2 regions of the Mesorhizobium sp. WSM4822 genome follow, and region 1 is predicted to be linked to the other one. Evidence: predicted binding sites of a transcription regulator. Region 1 holds the regulator's gene; the other holds the start of a gene.
The links. Region 1 encodes LexA, which represses DNA repair genes until DNA is damaged. Its sites were predicted from a motif close to TGTTCNNNNTGTGTTCNG; they were not measured.
Positions count from the first base shown of each region.

Region 2: the regulator LexA is predicted to act here: its motif matches at 2,042-2,059, upstream of AC0L3E_RS08760 (helicase-related protein).

Region 1 covers NZ_JBVVQM010000015.1:15,773-23,190, forward strand. The annotation lists gene AC0L3E_RS28445 (ComEC/Rec2 family competence protein) at 1-1,270, shown strand, start outside; gene lexA (transcriptional repressor LexA) at 1,264-2,004, opposite strand; gene kynU (kynureninase) at 2,413-3,660, opposite strand; gene kynA (tryptophan 2,3-dioxygenase) at 3,732-4,568, opposite strand; gene AC0L3E_RS28465 (AMP-binding protein) at 4,565-6,190, opposite strand; gene AC0L3E_RS28470 (alpha/beta hydrolase) at 6,503-7,333, shown strand; gene AC0L3E_RS28475 (molybdopterin molybdotransferase MoeA) at 7,382-7,418, opposite strand, start outside.
Region 2 covers NZ_JBVVQM010000003.1:143,156-150,573, reverse strand. The annotation lists gene AC0L3E_RS08760 (helicase-related protein) at 1-1,854, opposite strand, end outside; gene AC0L3E_RS08755 (TetR/AcrR family transcriptional regulator) at 2,555-3,139, opposite strand; gene AC0L3E_RS08750 (FAD-dependent oxidoreductase) at 3,221-4,459, shown strand; gene phbB (acetoacetyl-CoA reductase) at 4,568-5,293, opposite strand; gene AC0L3E_RS08740 (acetyl-CoA C-acetyltransferase) at 5,421-6,599, opposite strand; gene phaR (polyhydroxyalkanoate synthesis repressor PhaR) at 6,901-7,418, shown strand, end outside.

The DNA of each region.
Region 1 (7,418 bases):
TGCCGCCGAGCGCAGCTTCATCATGCTGGCGGTGATGCTGATTGCCGTGCTGTTCGATCGAGCAGCACTCACCATGCGCAATCTGGCGATCTCGGCGATCGCCGTCATCGTGGTGTCGCCGCATGAGGTGGTCGGCCCGAGTTTTCAGATGTCGTTCGCCGCGACCGCGGCTCTGGTCGGCGCCTATGCCGGCTGGGCCGATCACCGCGCGGGAAAAGCAAGACCGCCGCCCCCAAAGCGATCCATGCCCGGTTTCCTGACGCGAAAGTTCGTGCTCGCGGCAACCGGCCTTGCCATGACCTCCATCATCGCCGGCAGCGCCACGACGCTGTTTGCCATCTGGCATTTTCAGCGTGTGTCGCCGCTCAGCCTGTTCGCCAATCTGGCGGTTATGCCGATCGTCACCGTGGTCATGTTCCTGGCTGTCGCAAGCGCGCTGCTGATGCCTTTCGGATTGGATTGGCCGGCCCTCTACCTGATGGGCAAGGGTCTGACGGTGATGATCGCCATATCGGGTTGGATCTCCGAACGTTCGCCTGTCGATGGGGTTGGGCTGATTTCGCAGCAATCTGTCCTGCTGGTGACAATTGCCCTGGTCATCGCGACGATGGCGACAACTTGGCTGCGGCTCGCTGCTCTGCCATTCGCGCTGGCAGGCTTGCTGACCGTCTCGGATACGCGCACGCCGGATGTGCTGATCTCGGAAGACGCCCGGCTGGTGGCGTTGCCGATCGGTGGCGGCGAGCTTGCCGTCAGCCGGGAACGGCCGAACGAATTCACCGTCGACAACTGGAAACGCGCCCTGACATCAGAAACCATCGTCGTGCCAGAGGTGTTCGACAAGAGCGATGGGCAATTCGACGTCGCGGACGCCGTTGAGCTACCGCCGGGATCGCCGTTCTATTGCTCCTCAGGCGTTTGCGTGGCCAGGCATATGTCCGGTGCGATCATTGCCTATGTCGAGGACCGCAAGGACACCTGGAAAGCCTGCGGCTTCGCCGAGCTGATCGTCATCAATGACGCCACCGCCTATGACGCCTGTCACAATCCGCTGGTTCTCGTCATCACCAAGCGGCAACTGGCTCGCAAAGGCAGTGCCGCGGTCTTCTTCGATCGCCAATCGGCGACCACGCCGGCGACAATCAGCTTCGCGGTGAACAGCCCATATCGGCCCTGGCACACGCAACGCAAATACTCTCGTGAGGCGAGGGGGCTGGCACCCTTCAAGAAACCCGAGAAGCCAGCGGCCAACCCGCAGCCGCCTCAGTAGCGGCGGATGAGGCCGACGAGCTTGCCTTGCACCTTGACCCTGTCTGGGCCGAAAATACGGGTTTCATAGGCCGGATTGGCGGCTTCGAGAGCGATCGAAGCGCCCTTGCGGCGGAACCGCTTCAGCGTCGCTTCCTCTTCATCGACCAGCGCCACGATGATCTCGCCGGGGTTCGCCGTGTCGGCATTGCGGATGATGACGGTGTCGCCGTCGAAGATACCGGCCTCGATCATCGAGTCGCCCTTAACCTCCAGCGCATAGTGGGCGCCGCCCATGATCATGTCCGGCGGCACCGAGATCGAATGCGTCTGATGCTGGATGGCATCGATCGGCACACCGGCGGCGATACGGCCCATCACCGGTATCGACACGGCGGAGACCGCATCGTCATCATTGCCGGGCGAGGGCATCCGCGAAGGCGCCGGCTTGATCTGCCGGCCAAGAGCACCACCCTGACCGAGACTGCCCTGGATGACGCTTGGCGAAAACTTCTTTGCCGCGTTGAGGCCGGGCGCGATCGAGTCCGGCAATCGCAGCACTTCCAGCGCGCGTGCCCGGTTGGGCAACCGGCGAATAAAGCCGCGCTCCTCAAGTGCGGTGATCAGCCGATGAATCCCGGATTTGGAGGCAAGGTCGAGCGCCTCCTTCATCTCGTCGAAGGATGGCGGAATGCCGCTCTCCTTCAGGCGTTCATGGATGAACATCAGCAGTTCATGTTGCTTGCGTGTCAGCATGGCGGCCCCCAGATTACCTGAAACCAGAATCGAAAAACAAACCCAGAACAAACACTATCTGTTCCAGTTGTGTTCTGCAACCGTTTAAAGTTTAATGAATTTGTTAAGGCTGCTGAAATTATTTGGGCTTGCCAGCGGGTCGCAATCGACAGGCGCCAACCACGGCGATGCGCCTGCTCACATTGAAACCATTATGGTTAATGACCTGTGGCTCATCCTCAACCCGAGGCTTGGCATCATCTGCCGGCCGACCTCCACAAGGACGATATCAATCTTTGGGACGTTCGTTTGCCGTGAACGAAACGGAGCCAAAACGCCAACGTCTGTTGGCATTTGTGGCTGGAATTCAGCCTTCCGTCATCCGCCGGGCAGTGAGGGCGGCGACGGCAAATCGCGGAGATCGTTGCGTCAGGTAACGGCTTCCTTGACGGCGAAACGCTGGTCCTTCCATGCGCCCGTGCGCAGAATGTCTTCTAGCACTTGAACCGCCAGCCACACATCCTTGTAGCCGATATAGAGGGGCGTGAAGCCGAAACGGATGGTCGATGGCGCGCGAAAATCACCGATGACGCCGCGCTCGATCAGCGCCCGCATGATTTGATAGCCGTGATCGTGAAGGAACGACACCTGGCTGCCGCGCCTGGTCGCGTCGCGGGTGGTCTCCAGCGTGAGGCCATAGGCGCCGCACTTTGCTTCGACGAGCTGGATGAACAGTTCCGTCAGCGCGACGCTCTTTTTTCGCAATGCCGCCATGTCGACGTCGTTCCAGATGGCAAGCGCGCCTTTGAGCGCCCGCATCGACAGGACCGGCTGGGTGCCGCACAGAAAGCGGCGGATACCGGTGCCGGCAACATATCCCCGTTCGAAGGCAAAGGGCCGCGCATGGCCCCACCAGCCGCTGAGCGGCTGGCTGATATCGCCGTGATGGCGCTGCGCGGCATAGATGAAGGCCGGTGCGCCCGGACCGCCGTTGAGGTACTTGTAAGTGCAGCCGATGGCGAAATCGGCATTTGCGTGATCGAGCTCGACGGGCAGGGGGCCGGCGGTGTGGCATAGATCCCAGACGATCAGCGCTCCGGCCGCATGAGCCTTGCGCGTCAGCGCCGCCATGTCGCGCAGTTCACCCGATTTGTAGTTGACGTGGTTGACCAGCACCACCGCGACGTTTTCGTCGATCAGCTCTTCGATGGTGGGCGCGTCGACGCCCGCGAGGCGCAGCAGGACGCCGTCCCGTGTCGAGGCCACCCCTTCGGCGATGTACAGGTCGGTGGGGAAACTGTCACCCTCGGCGACAATGACCGACCGGCCCGGCCGCATCTTCAGCGCCGCATGCAGCACCTTGTAGATGTTGGTCGAGGTCGTGTCGCAGACGACGGTCTGGCCGGCCGCGGCTCCAATCAGGCGCCCGAGTTGATCGCCGAGTTCGATCGGCATCTCGAACCATCCGGCCGTATTCCAGGCTCGGATGAGGTCCTGGGCCCATTCCTGGGTTGCCGCCTGCTGCAGCTCGCCGAAAACGGCATGAGACGCTGCCCCCAGTGAATTGCCGTCGAGATAGATCACCCCCTCCGGCAGAATGAAACGGTCGCGCATGGCCCGCAGCGGATCCGTGGCATCCATCGCTTCGACTGCGGCGAGATCAGGAATTCCACTCATGGTCAGTCAGTCCCCGGTTGTTCGCGAAGGGTGTTCCGCCGCCGCGCGTCGCTGTTTTCATTTCGACGATGTCAGAGCCGGGTGCGGACCGTCCACAGCTCCGGGAACAGCACCACCTCGAGCATCTTCTTCAGATACGAAGCACCCGACGTGCCGCCGGTGCCGCGTTTCAGGCCGATGATGCGCTCCACCGTGGTGACGTGGTTGAAGCGCCAGCGGCGGAAATAATCCTCGAAGTCGACCAGCTTCTCTGCCAGTTCGTAGAACATCCAGTAGCGCTGCGGATCGCGATAGATCGTCTGCCAGGCGACCAGCACCTCTTCGTTCTCGGTTCGCGTCTCACGCCAGTCCGTGCGCCTGGCATCGGCACCGATGTCGAATCCGTTGCGCGCAAGCAGCAGCAGCGCTTCGTCGTAGAGCGATGGTTCGGTCAGGATCGCTTCCAGCTTTCCGCTCAGGTCGGGCCGGTGCTTGTGCGGCCCGAGCATTGCCAAGTTTCGGTTGCCGGCCATGAACTCGATGGCGCGATACTGCCAGGACTGAAAACCCGAGGACTGGCCCAGCGCGTCGCGGAACTCGGTGTATTCGCTCGGCGTCATCGTCCGCAGCACATCCCAGGCATTGTTCAACTGCTCGAAGATGCGAGCAACTCGCGACAGCATCTTGAAGCTCGGCTCGAGCCGGTCGGCGCGGATGGAACGGATCGCGGCTCCAATCTCGTGCAGAGCGAGCTTCATCCAGAGTTCGGAGGTCTGATGCTGGATGATGAACAGCATCTCGTCATGCGCCGATGACAGCGGCGTCTGGGCCTCCAGCACTTTCTCCAGGTGCAGGTAGTCGCTGTAGGACATGCGCTCCTTGAACGACATCTGGGCGCCTTCGGACGCCGGATCGTATAGCTCGCTCAATCGATTTTCTCCGTGCGCAGCCGGAAGCGCTGGATCTTGCCGGTCTGGGTCTTGGGCAGGGCGGCGATGAATTTTACCGATCGCGGATATTTATAGGGCGCGATCATTGCCTTGACATGGTCCTGCAGGCGCTTGGTGGTGAGGGCGTCGGGCGCGACGCCCTGCACCAGCACGACATGCGCCTCGACGATCTGGCCGCGCTCGGCGTCCTCGGCGCCAATGACAGCGCATTCGGCGACGTCCGGGTGCGCCAGCAGCGCCGCCTCGACCTCGGGACCGGCGATGTTGTAGCCGGCGCTGACGATCATGTCGTCGGAGCGTGCGGCGAAATGGAAGAAGCCGTCCTCGTCCTGCGTGAAGGTATCGCCGGTGAGGTTCCAGCCGTCGCGCACGTATTCCTTCTGCCTGTCATCGGCCATGTAGCGGCAGCCGGTCGGTCCGCGCACCGCAAGCCTGCCGGTCGCGCCGCGTGGCACCTCGCGCATCTTGTCATCGACGACGCGCGCCTCGTAGCCGCCCACCGGCTTTCCGGTCGACGCGGGCTTCATGTCGTCAAAACGGTTGGAGATGAAGATGTGCAGCATCTCGGTGGCTCCGATGCCGTCGAGGATCGGCTTTCCGGTCTTTTGTGTCCACTCTTCGAAAACCGGAGCAGGCAAGGTTTCGCCGGCCGAAACGGCGACGCGCAGCGACGACAGGTCGGCACCTTCATCCATGGCCTTCAGCATGGCGCGGTAGGCAGTCGGCGCGGTGAAAGAGATCGTCGCTTTGTAGGTCTCGATGATGTGGATCATGTTGGGTGGCGTCGCCTGCTCCAGCAGCGTCGCCGCCGCACCGAAGCGCAGCGGGAAGATGGCGAGCCCGCCGAGGCCGAAGGTGAAGGCCAGCGGCGGCGAGCCGACGAAGATGTCGTCCGGCGTCACCTCCAGAATTTCGCGGGCGTAGGCGTCGGCGATGATCAGCAGGTCGCGGTGGAAATGCATCGTCGCCTTCGGAACGCCTGTCGTGCCTGAAGTGAAGCCGAGCAACGCGACATCGTCGCGGCCGGTGTCGACGGCGGTGAACGTCACCGGCTTGTCGAGAGCGGCACGATCGAGTTCAGCATCATGGTTGGCGGTGCCGTCGAAACCGATGACCTGCTTGAGGAATGCGCTGTCCTTGGCGCAGGCGGTCATCTCGTCCATCAGCCTGGTGTCGCACAGCGCGACGGTGATCTCCGCCTTGTCGACGATCTTGGCGAGTTCGCCAGCGCGCAGCATCGGCATGGTGTTGACGACCACGGCGCCAACCTTGGTGGCGGCCAGCCAGCAGGCGACCATTGCGGGGTTGTTGGCCGAACGGATCAGCACCCGGTTGCCGGGCTCGACCCCATAATTCTCGACCAGCGCGTGGGCCAGCCTGTTCGTCCAGTCGGACAGTTCCTTGTAGGTGCGGCGGCGGCCATTGCCGATCAGCGCGGTGTGGTCGCCCAGGCCTTTCTCGACCAGCCTGTCGGTTAGTTCGACACCGGCGTTGAGGCGTTCGGGATAGTCGAAGCCGTCGAGCAGGATTTCAGGCCATTGCTCCGGCGGCGGCAGGTGATCGCGCGTGAACGTGTCGATATGCGCTGAAGGCCCAAGCATGTCGCCGCTCTCCTGTCTGCTGGACGGCCAGTGCGCGAGGCGCCTTGGCCGGATGTCGTGGATCCTAAGGTCCTGCTCTGAGGAGGCTTCGTACTGCCCATCGCACCTGCTGAGATGCGCCCAGAAAGGGTGAACATCTGCAGGTTTGGGCAGCACAGCAGACCTCCCATTGTCGGCTGTTCGTACGGGCAGGATCGCACCAGTCGAAATTTGTTTCAAGCCTAAAATGTTTTTGCCCTGGAGCATTGACGCATGGCGTGGCGGTGGCCATTGCTAGCGGAACAGCGATGCCGTTTTTGGGGAAGGGCGCAGATGTTCGAACGTCACATCGTCGATTGGGATGATGCCTATGCCAACGGTGCGAATATCGCCGGCAGCGACCGATGGCCGGCCGCGTGGGTGGAGCCTGCGCAAGCGTTTCGTGACGCACTCTCGGCGCAGGGCCGGGCACGGCTCGACATCACCTATGGCGATGGGCGACGCAATCGGCTCGATCTCTTCCTCCCCAGCGCCACGCCCAAAGGGTTGGTGGTGTTCATCCATGGCGGTTACTGGAAGGCGTTCGACAAGAGTTTCTGGTCGCATCTCGCCAATGGTGCGGTCAGCAGCGGCTTTGCCGTGGCGATGCCGTCCTACACGCTGTGCCCGGACTTACGCATCGCCGGCATCGTCCAGGAGATCGGCGTGGCGATCGGCAAGGCGGCGGCAATGGTCGACGGGCCGCTGATGCTGACCGGACATTCGGCCGGCGGCCATCTTGCCAGCCGGATGGTGACGACAACCACGCCTCTGGCGGACGATGTGGCGCGGCGCGTGCGCCATGTCGTTTCGATTTCGGGTGTCCACGATCTGCGTCCGATCATGCGCACCGAGATGAACGCGACTCTGGCCATCGACGAAGATGAGGCGCTGGCTGAAAGCCCGGCGCTGCTGCGGCCCAGGGATGGTGCCCGCATCACCTGTTGGGCCGGTGGTGGCGAGCGCGCCGAGTTCCTGCGTCAGAACGCCTTGCTTGCCAACATCTGGACGGGCCTCGGTGCTGCAACCAGCACCGTGGTCGAGCCCGACCGGCATCATTTCAGCATTGTCGACGGCCTTGCCGATCCGGCCCACCCACTGAGCCGCGCCTTGATATCGGGCTAGCACCGAGATCATTTTCCATTTTTTATTAATGGTTTGTCTTGTTCTGCTTCAGCGCAGCATCAGTACGCCGCAGGCCTCGCCAGCA
Region 2 (7,418 bases), on a different contig from region 1:
GATCTGGAAATTGACGAAACGCTCGGCACGCGCGGCAACCTTGTCGCGCGCCGGGCCGGTCAGTTGTTCGTCGGCCAGCAGCACCAGCCGCGGCTTCAGCGCGTCTTCGCCTGATACAAGCGTGCCGATCGGCGCGCCGATCCAGCGCAGCGTGCCGTCCGAGCCGAGCGCGATGTCGCCATTGGCCGAGGCGCCGAAGCGTTCGGCGCGCGATTCGAACTCGGCGGCCAGCGCCTTCTGGGCAGCGGTGCGCACCGCCTTGGCGTCTTCGCCGCCGGCGGTCTGGTCGGCGGTGAAGCGGAACCCTTGCAACTCGCCGACATGGTGGCCTTCGACAAGGACGGTTCCGGTAGGGCTAATTTCGGCTTCAGGCATGGTATTTTCTCTAAGGCGCCGCATGAGGACGGAAGTCCTGCGGTCTACGAAGCGTTTCGTCAACCGCTCATGCAGCGCATCCGACAATCTGTCTTCGATTTCGCGCGTCTTTTCCTGCCAGTGTGCCTGATCGGCCAGCCAGCCGGGCCGGTTCGACACGAATGTCCAGGTGCGGATCTGGGCTATGCGATGCGACAGCGTGTCAATGTCGCCCTCGGTGGTGTCGGCGCGGCGCACCTGCTCGGCCATGTAATTCTCGTTGACATGGCCGTGGCGTGCGAGGTCCGTGTAGATCGAGGCAATGAGGTCGGCATGCTGCGCCGGCGCGATCCTGCGGTAGTCGGGCAGCGCGCAGGCTTCCCACAGCAGCGCCACGCGCTTGGCATTGGTGGTGAGCGCGCGAATGTCCTCGTCGCGCGACAGATGCTCGAGCGCCTGCGCGTCGACGGCAGGCAATGCCCGCGTCAGTCCCTCGACCGGAGCGTTGGTCTCGATCGAGCGCTTCAGCGCGTCGAGGCTGGCAAAGTCGAAATGCGCGGTGCGCCACTGCAGCACCTTCACCGGATCGAAATCGTGGCCTTCGATCTTCTTGATCAGCTCTTCGTCGAGCGGGTCGACCTGGCCGGTGACACCGAACGTGCCGTCGCGCAGATGCCGGCCGGCGCGGCCGGCGATCTGGCCGAGCTCGGCCGCGGTCAGGTTGCGGTACTGGAAGCCATCGAACTTGCGGTTCTGGGCGAAGGCGACGTGGTCGAGATCGAGATTGAGACCCATGCCGATGGCGTCGGTGGCGATGAGGTAGTCGACATCGCCGGACTGGAACAGCGCCACCTGGGCGTTGCGGGTGCGCGGCGAGAGCGCGCCGAGCACGACGGCGGCACCGCCTTGCTGGCGGCGGATCAACTCGGCGATGGCGTAGACCTCGTCGGCGGAGAAGGCGACGATTGCCGTGCGCCGCGGCAGGCGGGTCAGCTTCTTGGAGCCGGCATAGGCAAGATGCGACAGCCTCGGCCGCGTCACCACCGAGACACCCCTCAGCAGGCGCTGCAGGATACCGTGCATGGTGGCGGCACCCAGCAGCAGCGTCTCCTGGCGGCCGCGCAGGTGCAGGATGCGATCGGTGAAGATGTGGCCGCGCTCGAGGTCACCGGCGAGCTGCACCTCGTCGATGGCGACAAAGGCGGCGTCGGTCTCGCGCGGCATGGCCTCGACGGTGCAGACCGAATATCTGGCGCCCGGCGGCTGGATCTTTTCCTCGCCGGTGATCAGCGCAACCTTGTGGGCGCCGACCTTTTCGCAGACGCGGGCGTAGACCTCGCGCGCCAGAAGTCTGAGCGGCAGGCCGATGATCCCACTCTCATGCGCCACCATGCGCTCGATGGCGAGATGGGTCTTGCCGGTGTTGGTCGGCCCGAGCACGGCGGTCACGTCGCGGCCCGACAGGATCAGCGGCTCTGTGTGTTTGGGCTGGATGTTCATCAACCTAGAATAAGGCTTCTGGGACCTGGAAATAAGGCTTCTGGCCTCTGGTTGTCGGGAGCGTGCCTCAAATGGCGCGTATGACAGGCGACACATAGGGATTTCGGGCGCGAAGCGAAAGCGGAATGTTCCGCCGGCGGCCAGAAGGTGGTTTTGTCAAGCTTCCAATCGGCTGCGGATTAACGGATAGAACGAGTCTGGAACGAATCGGCGACGAATCAGTGACTCCTGCAGATTCAGCTTTTGTTCACGGCTACATGTGGATTTCGCGGCCGCGAGTCGCACCACATGCTGAATCGCTGAACTGGCCCGTTTCATGCTAAGAGGGTGTTGCCGTTAACCTTTGTCTGGTAACAATCACGGTGGCTAGGCGCGCCTCGACCAACATGATGAAATTGTTGATCTTTCTTAACCTGCGTTAAGCAGTTGGGCAGGCGATTCCGGCTGTCGTCGTTAACGTTCGGCTCATAGCCGGAACGAATCGGCGACGAATCAGCGATGGCGTGATTTTCCCGATTTGTTCACCCCAATATCTTGTGTTGTGAACAGCTTATCCACGAAAATCCACAGGTTACGAAGCAGCTTTCGCACAGGGCGGCGGGTGGCTGTTAACCTCCGCGTGCTGCTTCGGCACAGATTGGTTGCATGCTTTGGCTAGGTGCAGCCGCCGCATGTTGACCGGTCCGGCCGGACCGCTGGTTCAGGCCGTGTCCTCTCCAGTGGCATAGCGTTGCAGCGCAGGGCCGACGTTCCGGATGATCTCGTCGTGTGACAGAGCGACGACGGGCGGTAGCCGCAGCACATATCGGCACATCGCCAAACCCAGCAACTGGCTCGAAATGAGCCCGGCCCTTCGACCGGCGTCGGCGAGATCGCCGACCGCCGCAACCACCGGCCTCACCTGGTTGGCGAATATCTCGCGCATTTTTTCAGCGGCGAATTCGTTCGACGCCGCGGAACGCAGCAGAATTGCCATGCCGGGTCCGCTGGCCGGGCCTTCCCAGACTTCGAGAAACCGCCTGATCAAAGTTTCGCCGACGGTGGCCGGGTCGATCACCCGAAGTGCCGGCAGTTGCAGGTCGACGAGTGCCGCCCGGGCGAACAATTCGTCCTTGCTGCGGAAATAGCGGATCACCATGGCCGGATCGATCGAGGCGCGGGTCCCGACATCGCGGATCGACGCGCCGTCATAGCCGTGCTCGGCAAACAGATCTCTGGCGGCATCCAGGATTTGCCCTCGGGTGCGATCCGACTTGCTCGGTTTTTTCGAATGATTCGTGCTCATGAAAATCAAATATCAACGAGCGTTGACAAACTCAAGCGCCCAAGATAAAAGTCACCAATCGTTGACAAACGGAGAGAGAAAATGCTGCCTGATACCACCGAAGTCCTGGTCATAGGCGCCGGCCCGACCGGCCTGGCGCTGTCCATTGCCCTGCATCAGGCAGGCGTCGATCACGTCGTGGTCGACCGCCTCGCCGAAGGCCTCAACACCTCACGTGCCGGAGTGATCCACGCGCAGACGCTGGAGACACTCGAGCCGCTTGGCGTCACGGGGCGGCTGGTCGAACTCGGCCTGAAGCTTGACAACTTCGCCATACGTGATCGCGACCGGGTCCTAATCAACCTCGATTTCTCGAGCCTGCCCTCGGCGTATCCCTACGTGCTGATGATTCCGCAGAACCTAACCGAGAAGATCCTCACTGAGCGCATCGCCGGGTTGGGCGGTGTCGTCCATCGCGGCGTCGAGGCGAAGGAGGTATTGCAGGGGGTCGATGGCGCACACGTCACGGTCGTCCAGAATGGTCGCGAAAAGACGATCTCGGCGCGTTACGTCGTCGGTGCGGACGGCATGCACAGCGTGGTACGCGAGGCCGCCGGCATAGGCTTCGATGGCGAGGCCTATGCAGGGTCTTTTGTACTCGCCGACGTGCGCCTTGACTGGCCGCTCGGGCCAACGGAGGTGTCGCTGCTGTTCTCCCCGGCCGGACTGGTCGTCGTCGCGCCACTGCCGGACGGATCATATCGCATCGTAGCGACCATGGATGAGGCGCCTGAGCGGCCTGGCATTGCCGACATACAGGCGCTGCTCGACAGTCGCGGCCCGTCGGCCAGCCCGGCGCAGGTGCTCGACCTGACCTGGAGTACACGGTTCCGCGTGCATCACCGCCTTGCCAAGTCCTACCGCCAGGGGCACCTGTTTGTCATGGGCGACGCCGCCCATGTGCACAGCCCAGCCGGCGGCCAAGGCATGAACACCGGCCTGATCGATGCCGTGGTGCTGGGAGAACTGCTCGGCGACGTGATCAACGGTGTCCGCCCGGAAAGCGAACTCGACCTCTACGAGACGCTTCGGCGTCCCGCGGCACAAGAGGTGATCGAACTGGCGGGCAGGCTGACAGGCATGGCGCTTGTCCGCACACCGCTGCGGCGCGTCTTGCGCAATTTCGTGCTCGGCGTCGTCAACATGATGCCGTTCGTCAAGCGCAGGATCTCGATGAAATTGTCAGGTCTCAGCCGGGCCGAGATGGCGAAGCTGCCGGCGTCGTCGCGGCCGGGCGTGCGCAAGCAGGCGGTGAGACGCGAGTTCAAGCTGGTCGCCTGAGCTCGAGGCGCCGGACAACTTCCGGCGCTGTATCGGAGCAGTTGCGTCTAAAGACGAACGTGCCGGCGACACCGCCGGCACGTGCACATTCAAGCCACGTGGTTGTCGTCAGGCGAAGTATTGGCCACCGTTGGCCGTGATGGTCGAGCCGGTGATGAAGCCTGCATCTTCGGATGCGAGGAAGACGACGCAGCGCGCGATTTCTTCCGGTTCGCCGAGGCGGCCGACGGGGATTTGCGGGATGATGCGGTCGTTGAGCACCCTCTCGTCGATCGCCTTGACCATCTCGGTGGCGATGTAGCCAGGGCAGATGACGTTGACGGTGATGCCCGCGCGAGCTCCCTCTTGAGCGAGGGCTTTGCTGAAACCGATGTCGCCAGCCTTCGCGGCGGAATAGTTGACCTGGCCGGCCTGGCCTTTCTGGCCGTTGATCGACGAGATGGTGATGACGCGGCCGAACTTGCGGTCGCGCATGCCGCTCCACAGCGGATGCGTCATGTTGAAGACGCCGGACAGGTTGGTGTCGATGACCTCTTTCCACTGCTCGCGCGTGATCTTGTGGAACATGGCGTCGCGGGTGATGCCGGCATTGTTGACCAGCACCGAGACCGGGCCGAGATCGGCCTCGACCTGCTTGATGCCGGCGGCGCAGGAATCATAGTCGGCGACCGACCATTTGTAGACCGGAATGCCGGTCTCGGCCTTGAATTTCGCCGCTGCGGCGTCATTGCCGGCATAGTTCGCGGCAACCGAATAGCCGACGGTCTTCAATGCGATCGAGATCGCCGCGCCGATGCCGCGCGATCCGCCTGTGACGATTGCTACCTTGGTCATGCGTGTTCCCTCCCTTTGGTCGGGAGAGCGAATAGGGAGTAGCGAATAGCGAGTAGGGATCTACGTCCCGTCGCGCTGACGCAATTCTTCCCTATTGACTACTCCCTATTCGCTACTCACTTCTTTTTCAGAGTGCTTCGATGCACATGGCGACGCCCATGCCGCCGCCGATGCACAAGGTGGCCAGCCCCTTCTTGGCGCCGCGCCGGCGCATCTCGAAGACCAGTGTGTTGAAGACACGGGCGCCGGAAGCACCGATCGGGTGGCCGATGGCGATGGCGCCGCCATTGACGTTGACGATCGAAGGATCCCAGCCCATGTCCTTGTTGACGGCGCAGGCCTGTGCAGCAAAGGCCTCGTTGGCCTCGACAAGGTCGAGATCGCCGACCGACCAGCCGGCCTTTTCCAAGGCCTTGCGCGATGCTGGGATCGGGCCGGTGCCCATAATCTGCGGATCGACGCCGGCGGTTGCCCAGGACACGATGCGTGCCAGCGGGGTGATGCCGCGCCTCACCGCTTCCGCCTCGCTCATCAGCAGCGCGCCGGCGGCACCGTCATTGATGCCGGAGGCGTTGGCGGCGGTCACCGTGCCGTCCTTGTCGAAGGCCGGCTTCAGCTTGGTCATGGCGTCAAGCGTGGCGCCGTGGCGGATGTATTCGTCCTGGTCGACAATGGTGTCGCCCTTCTTGCCCTTGAGTGTGACGGCGACGATCTCGTCCTTGAACTTGCCGGCCTTCTGCGCGGCCTCGGCCTTGTTTTGCGAGGCGAGCGCGAACTGGTCCTGGTCTTCGCGGGTGATCTGGAACTGACGCGCGACGTTTTCGGCGGTGTTGCCCATGTGATAGCCGTTGAAGGCGTCCCACAGCCCGTCCTTGATCATGGTGTCGATCAGCTTGAAGTCGCCCATCTTGACGCCGGCGCGCAGGTGCTGGGCATGCGTCGAAAGCGACATCGATTCCTGGCCGCCGGCGATGATCACCTTGGCGTCGCCGATGGCGATCTGCTGCATGCCGAGCGCAATGGCACGCAGGCCCGAGCCGCAAACCTGATTGAGGCCCCAGGCTGTGGTTTCCTTGGGCAGGCCGGCATTGATCGATGCCTGGCGGGCCGGGTTCTGGCCTTGCGCGGCGGTCAGCACCTGGCCGAGGATGACCTCGTCGACCTCGCCTGGTTCGACACCGGCACGCGACAGCAATTCCCTGATGACGACGGCGCCGAGTTCATGCGCAGGGGTGGCGGCGAAGGCGCCGTTGAAGGAGCCGACCGGCGTGCGCGCCGCACTGGCAATGACGATGGAAGCGGACATTTTCTTCTCCAGACTTCAAGGGTGTTGCTCTGTCGTTGGGGACTTTTCTTGCCCTTTCCCAACCCCAAGTCAAACCGGAAATGGGCATGGCGCCCATGCGCCGCAAGCAGGCCGTGCCTTGCCAGGGCGACCATTCGTCCATTGCTGCGCAGCATATTTTGCCTGCTATGCAGCATTTAGTGATCCCGCACTGCACAAACTGCTTGGAATTGTGAAGCTTTTGCGCATATCCTCAAAAAAAAGGCACAATCGTTATCGGCGGCTTGCTCAGAGGCGCGCCGGTGTCCCCGGGAGGATGTAGATGGCCGCTAAAGACGATCCGATCATCATCAAGAAATACGCCAATCGCCGCCTCTACAACACCGGCACCAGCACCTATGTGACGCTCGAGGACCTCGCCGAGATGGTCAAGAAGGGCGAGGAGTTCACCGTCCAGGACGCCAAGACCGGCGACGACATCACGCATCCGGTGCTGACACAGATCATCTTCGAACTGGAGAACAAGGACGGGCAGAACATGCTGCCGATCCCGTTCCTGCGCCAGCTCATCGCTTATTACGGCGACCAGATGCAGATGATCGTGCCGAGCTTCCTCGAACAGTCGATGCTTGCCTTTTCCAAGGAGCAGGAGCGCTTTCGCGAGCAGATGAAGGGGGCGATCGGCAAGTCGCCGCTCGACATGATGAAGATCACCACGCCGATCAAGGCGCTGGAGGAACAGACACGCCGCAACATGGAAATGTTCCAGAATGCGATGCGGCTGTTCACGCCGTTCCCGCCCGCCGGCACCGCGCCAGCCGCCGCGCCGTCGCCCGAGCC